2 regions of the Phreatobacter sp. AB_2022a genome follow, and region 2 is predicted to be linked to the other one. Evidence: riboswitches for the same ligand, from Rfam matches in the RefSeq annotation. Region 2 holds a riboswitch; the other holds the start of a gene.

Region 1 (3,404 bases), on a different contig from region 2:
GGGCGTCGGCATGTCGCCTTCACCCACCCAGAGCTGGATCACGTCGCCGGCCGCCCGGGCATATTTCGACAGTTCGACGATGCCGCTGGCCGGCGCTTCCGTGGCTTCCGGGCGGAGCGAGGCGAGGAGGGATGAGGTCATGGGCAGGCGCTGGCTTTCAAAAAGGGCGTTTGCGCAGCATAGCCGCGGCGAAGCTGCCCTTCTCATGAAAATCACGACGGAAGTCCATCACCAAAGGCGATGGTGCTCCTGGACGGGGTCCGTCATCAGGCCTTGGTTCCGCCCGACTGGCTTTGCTATAAGCCCCGGTCGCAAAAGCTTATCAGGGGCCCTTACGTGCTGCGCAGATTTGGTTTGACGGGCCGGGCAACGGCCCGAATCGCCTTGGTAATGGGTCTTGCGGCCGGTCTCGCGGGCTGTGGCACCAGTGGTGGCAATCTTTTCGGCGGCGGTCAGAGCCAGTCGCCCGAGGCTGCGGCGCAGCCGGCGCCGGGCGTCGGCTCGCCTGTCCACAATGCGCTGTTCGGCCAGCCGGTGCAGGCCGGCCCGCAGGCGCTGCAGGAGAACCTGTGTCCGCGCATCGAAGTGCGCGACGGCTCCAACGTCTGGCGCCAGGGCGGCGATGGACCGACCGAGCTGCGGTACCAGGCGACCATTACCGATCTTGCGCGCGAATGCCGCATCGACGGGCAGACCATGATCGTCAAGGTCGGCGTCGAGGGACGCGTGCTGTCCGGCCCGAAGGCCGAGGGCAGCGCGCGGCTCAGCCTGCCGATCCGCATCGCGGTGACCCGCGGCCTGTCGCAGCCGATCTGGTCGCGGCTCTACACGGTGCCGATCGATGTGCCGGCCGGCTCGCCGAACGTCTCCTTCACCCAGATCGAGGACCAGGTCGCCTTCGCCCTGCCGCCGCCGGAAGAGCTACAGAACTACATCATCTTCGTCGGTTTCGACACGATGGCCCAGCCGCAGCAGCGTCAGCGCGGCCGCCAGGCCCGCCGCGGCCACTGACGCCCGCGCGCTGCGGACCAACGGCGCGCGGCCCACAGCCGCGCCTTGACTCCGGCTGCCGATGCGGTCATTGCCAAGGTGTGCCTTATGAACCCGGCGGGAGAGTCCGGGTGGTCTTGTTACGTTCTGAAGATCTCCCGGCGCCGAAGGAGCAACGGCCCCGGAACCTCTCAGGCAAAAGGACCGCCGGGGGATCGGCATTCTGGAAAGCGGCCTGGCGTCCAAACCCGGCCCACCGACGGAGTAAGCCGATAGGGCGCCCTGCCGGGGTGCTCTGGCCTTCGGGCCCCGGTGAATCTCTCAGGTTCCTGCGACAGAGGGGCGCGAGCGGGCGACAAGCCCGCGTTTCGAGCGTGTCCGGGCCATCGCCCCGGGCCTGTTCGCGCGCCGATGCAGGATGACCAATGGCTGAGACCGTTTCCGGGCCGCTGCACAAGACCCCGCTCCATCAGCTCCACGTCGATGCCGGCGCCAAGATGGTGCCCTTCGCCGGCTACGACATGCCGGTGCAATATCCGACCGGCGTGCTCACCGAGCACAACTGGACGCGCAGCGACGCCGGCCTCTTCGACGTCAGCCATATGGGCCAGGCCTTCGTCGTCGGACCGGACTGGGAGACCACGGCGCGGGCGCTCGAGGCGCTGGTGCCGGCCGATATCCTCAACCTCAAGCCCGGCCAGCAGCGCTACAGCCAACTCACCGCCGAGGACGGCGGCATCCTCGACGACCTCATGATCACCCGGTCGGGTTACGCCGGTTACGAAGGCTGGGCCTATATGGTGGTCAACGCCGCCTGCAAGGACCAGGATTTCGCCCATATCGCCGCGCGGCTTCCCGCCGGTGTCAGCCTGAAGCCGGACCCGACCCTGGCGCTGGTCGCGCTGCAGGGCCCGAAGGCCGCGGCCGTGCTGGACGATCTCATTCCCGGCATTGCCGCAACGCCGTTCATGACCTTCATCGAGGCCAAGCTCGACGGCATGTTCGTCCACGCCTCCCGTTCCGGCTATACCGGCGAGGATGGTTTCGAGCTCTGCATCGAAGCCAAGAACGCGGCTGCTATCTGGCAGAGGCTGACCGCCGACCCGCGGGTCAAGCCGATCGGCCTCGGCGCCCGCGACAGCCTGCGCCTGGAGGCCGGCCTCTGCCTCTACGGCCACGATATCGACACCACCACCTCGCCGGTGGAGGCCGGGCTCACCTGGTCGATCCAGAAGCGCCGCCGCACCGAAGGCGGCTTCCCGGGCGCCCAGCGCATCCAGCGCGAGCTTGCCGAGGGACCGTCGCGCCGCCGGGTCGGCATCGTACCCGACGGCCGGGCGCCGGCGCGCGAGGGCACCCCGATCAAGGCGGCCGACGGCGCCGCCATCGGCATGGTCACGTCGGGCGGCTTCGGACCGACCGTCAACGGCCCGGTCGCCATGGGTTACGTCAACAGCCGTTTCGCCGAGCCGGGCACGCCGGTGCTGCTCGAGGTGCGCGGCAAGGACCTGCCCGCCAAGGTGGTCACCATGCCGTTCGCGCCGCACCGCTACTTCCGCGGCTGACGTCGGGCGAAGCTCAAGCATCCGGCCCGGCCGGCACCGTGCCTCACATGATAGCCATCCAGAGGAACTTCCCATGGCCACGATCCGCTACACCAAGGACCACGAATATATCGCCGTCGAAGGCGATACCGGCACGATCGGCATTTCCGACTATGCCCAGCAGCAGCTCGGCGACGTCGTTTTCGTCGAGCTGCCCGAGATCGGCCGCAAGGTGGCCAAGGGCGACGGCACCGCTGTGGTCGAGAGCGTCAAGGCGGCCTCCGACATCTACGCGCCCGTCGGCGGCGAGGTGATCGCCGTCAACGCCGAGCTCGAGGCCGCCCCCGGCACCGTCAACGAGGATCCGGCCGGCAAGGGCTGGTTCGTCAAGCTCAAGATCGCCGATCCGGCCGAGCTCGACGCCCTGATGGACGAGGCGGCCTACCAGGCGTTCCTGTCCTCGATTTCCTGACACGGGGCGCAGGTCATGGCGCACAGCTACACCGCCGAGGTCGCCTGGAACCGGGAGGCGGCTGCCGTCTTCACCGACAACCGCTATTCGCGGGCGCATGTCTGGCGCTTCGACGGCGGCGTCGCGGTGCCCGCCTCGTCGGCGCCGTCGAGCGTGCGCGTGCCGTTCTCCCGTGAGGACGCGGTCGACCCGGAGGAGGCGCTGGTCGCCTCCGTCTCGTCCTGCCACATGCTGTTCTTCCTGGCCTTCGCGGCCAAGCAGGGCTTCCGAGTCGATTCCTACGTCGACAAGGCGGAAGGCGTGATGAGCCCGAACGACAAGGGCAAGCTCTACGTTTCGACCGTGACGCTGCGGCCGGCGGTGACCTTCTCCGGCGACCGCCTGCCGAGCCGCGCCGA
Region 2 (3,404 bases):
GTTGATGTCGCCCTGGCGGTAGAGCGTGATGTCCTTGGTCCGGTGCCGGGCGACCGGCGCGAATCCCATCTGGCGGAACAGCCGGTCGAGCTTTTCCGGCTCGGGATGGGCGAATTCGACGAACTCGAAACCGTCGGTGCCGGCCGGGTTGCTGTCGCTGATGGTGGCCTTGGGCGCGTCATGTGGAAAGGGACCCATTGCCATGTCCTCCCGCATCCTGATGGTCGATGCCGGAAGACTACGCCCACGCCGGTGCGAAAGGGCTGCAAAAGCGCCGACGCCACGCCAGGAGCCTGCACGTTCCATGCGCGTTCGGGCGTCACGGTACACGAAATCGGCGCCGTCCTTTTTGACCGCGCCGATCCCTGCTCATCCCGGCCGCTCTCCGTGCGCGCCCGGATCGTGTCGTTCCGGCGCCGTCAGGCCGCGTTGGCGCGCTGGGTCGCGAGCGCCCCGATCGCATCGGCGGTGGCCGCCGACAGCGTCCAGCCGAGATGGCCGTGGCCGGTATTGTAGAAGACCCGCGGGTTCCGCCCGCGCATCACCCGCGGCATCATGTCGGGCATCATCGGCCGGAGGCCGGCCCAGGGCACGACCTGGCGCGTGCTCATGCCGGGGAAATGGGCGCGGCACCAGGCGATCAGGGGGCCGATGCGCTCGGCCCGGATGTCCTTGTTGACGCCGTTGAACTCGGCCGTGCCGGCCACGCGGAACCGGTCCGCGCCGAGCCGGCTGGTGACGATCTTGGCGCGGTCGTCGAGCAGGCTCGTCCAGGGCGCCGCCTCCCGGTCGGCCGCGTCGATCAGATTGACGGTGATCGAATAGCCCTTGACCGGATAGACGTTGACCCGGTCGCCGGCCTGACGGCCGATGCTGCGCGACATGACGCCGCCGCACACCACCACCTGGTCGAAGCTCTCGATCCGCTCGGGCTCGGCGGCACCGTCGAGCGTCGGCTCGACCGAGCGGCTGGAAATCCGCACGGCAAGATCGGTCGGCACCAGGCCGGTCACCTCGGTCGCCAGCCGCATCGCGACACCCAGCCTTTCGCAGGCCCTGGCGAGGCCATTGGTGAATTTGTGGATGTCGCCGGTGAAGTCCGACGGCGTGTAGAAGCCGCCGTAGAACGCGCCCTTCAGGGCCGGCTCGATGGCGCGGATCTCCCCCAGCGTCACCGCGCGCCGTTCCAGGCCGCCGCGCGCGAGCAGCTGCGACACCCGTGCCGCCGCCTCGAAATCGGCCCTGGTGTGATAGAAATGCAGGATGCCGCGGGTCTCGCAGTCGAAATCGATGCCCTCGTCCCGGGCGATGCGGGTGAGATGGGCCCGCGCCTCGACCGCGAGCCGGGCCGTGGTCACGGTGTTTTCTTCATATTTCGGGATCGCCGCGATGAACTCGGCCATCCAGGACAGCTTGTGCCAGGACGGCGTCGGGTTCACCAGCAGCGGCGCGCCCGGCGTGAACATCCATTTCATGCCCTTCAGCACGGTCGCCCAGCTGTTCCAGACCTCGGCATTGGACGCGGAAAGCTGGCCGCCATTGGCGAAGGAGGTCTCCATCGCCGCATAGGGATGGCGGTCGAAGACCGTGACACGGCAGCCGCGCTTGGCAAGATTGTAGGCCGTGGTGATGCCGGTAATGCCGGCGCCGATCACCGCCACATGGGAGGGTTTCGTCGAAATCATAGGCGCTCCTTCCCGCATCATGCGGGTTCGAACGCCCCCTCTGTCATTGGCCTGAGAGCTTCACCGGCGCTCATGCATTGAGCGGCGACTTACACCATCGGCGGGAGCATGCGGCTCCACTTTTCAGAGTCTGACTTCGGACACGGTCTTTTTGCCTGAGAGTTTCCGGGGCGGTTGCTCCGTCGGCGCCGTCCCACGCGAGGCGGGTCGATCTCTTCCGTGTTGGCGACAAGCAATGCCGTCGTCGCGGCGCAGCTGTCAAGAGCGTGCCGCCGCGGTGTCGCGCGACATGCCTAACGGCCGTCTGGCCGATGGACCGCGGCGTCATATTCTGCCAGATGGGACCGGGGCACCGGCGGCATCCGGCGCGGGTGCCCGGATTTTTGCGCTCGCCGCGTTGCGGGTTCGGCCGTCAGGCGCATGCCGCGGCCGACAGGCACCAGGCGCTGCGAGCATCATTGAAGCCCGTCCTTTTCATCCGATCCGCGGCATCACGTCAGCCATCGCCAACCCGAAAGTCTCCCCGCATGTCCGCCCTGGCCACCGAACCCGATCTCGTCTTCCCCGTGCCGACGCCCCCCGAGCCGGGCGCGGTGCTGGAGATCGCGCCGGGCATCCTCTGGACGCGGCTGCCACTGCCCTTCCGGCTCAACCACGTGAACATCTATCTGATCGAGGACGGCGACGGCTGGGCCGTGCTCGATACCGGCATCGACGACCAGGTGACCCGCGACGCCTGGGAGGCGCTGGTCGCCGGTCCGCTCAAGGGCCGGCGTCTGACGCGCCTGATCGTCACCCATTTCCATCCCGACCATATCGGGCTCGCCGGCTGGCTCGCCCGCCGCTTCGACATGCCGCTGCTGACCAGCCAGACCTCCTATCTGAGCTGCCTGAACATTTCGCTGAAGCCCAATGCGCTCGACGCCAAGCTCTACCGCGACTTCTATCTCAGCCACGGGCTCGGCCAGGAGCTGACCGAGCTGGTCGCGACCCAGGGCAGCGAATATCTGCACATGGTCTCCGACCTGCCCGGCACCTTCCTGCGCCTCGTCGCCGGCGACCAGCTGAGGATCGGCGGGCGGGTCTTTGCGGTCCGGTCCGGCGACGGCCACGCCGCCGAGCAGATCATGCTGCATTCGGCCGAGGACAAGGTGCTGTTCGTCGCCGACCAGGTGCTGGCCAAGATCACGCCCAATGTCAGCGTCTGGGCAGTCGATCCGCATGGCGACCCGCTCGGCCTGTTCCTGCGCAGCCTGCGGCTGCTGAAGGCCGAGATCCCGCCGGATACCCTGGTTCTGCCCGGCCACCAGCTGCCCTTCATCGGGCTGGACCTGCGCAGCCAGCAGCTCATCGCCCATCATGAATCGCGCTGCGCGGCGCTGATCGCCGCCTGCCGCGACAAGCCGCGCTCGGCCGCCGAGCTCATCCCCTTCATGTTCACGCGCAAGCTCGACGCCCACCAGACGAGCTTCGCCTTCAGCGAAGTGCTGTCCCACGTCAACTACACGCTCAACCAGGGCGAGCTGGTGCGCGCCGGCCTCGTCCGCGGCGTCGAATATTTCGCCGCGCCGCGCTGAACCGGGCCGAAACGGCGGCGCTCGCGACGGCCGCGGCTTTCTTCGCGCAAATTGCTGTTCTCGTTCGGCAATTTGCCGGAGCTCAGAGGGCCGGGCGTGCCGGCGTCCGGGAGCGCCGGCAAGCGGCATGGCAGCCGTGCAA

The links. Region 2 has a riboswitch for glycine ahead of OZ671_RS19080 (D-amino acid dehydrogenase). Riboswitches for the same ligand answer to the same signal wherever they lie in the genome.
Region 1: another riboswitch for glycine. It lies ahead of gcvT (glycine cleavage system aminomethyltransferase GcvT); the one in region 2 lies ahead of OZ671_RS19080 (D-amino acid dehydrogenase).

What each region holds. Positions count from the first base shown of each region.
Region 1 covers NZ_JAPSET010000011.1:73,352-76,755, forward strand. The annotation lists gene OZ671_RS10235 (pyridoxal phosphate-dependent aminotransferase) at 1-141, opposite strand, end outside; gene OZ671_RS10240 (hypothetical protein) at 391-1,011, shown strand; glycine riboswitch at 1,099-1,207, shown strand; glycine riboswitch at 1,208-1,338, shown strand; gene gcvT (glycine cleavage system aminomethyltransferase GcvT) at 1,416-2,555, shown strand; gene gcvH (glycine cleavage system protein GcvH) at 2,629-3,006, shown strand; gene OZ671_RS10255 (OsmC family protein) at 3,022-3,404, shown strand, end outside.
Region 2 covers NZ_JAPSET010000026.1:82,207-85,610, forward strand. The annotation lists gene hppD (4-hydroxyphenylpyruvate dioxygenase) at 1-198, opposite strand, end outside; gene OZ671_RS19080 (D-amino acid dehydrogenase) at 420-1,685, opposite strand; glycine riboswitch at 1,819-1,915, opposite strand; gene OZ671_RS19085 (MBL fold metallo-hydrolase) at 2,213-3,262, shown strand.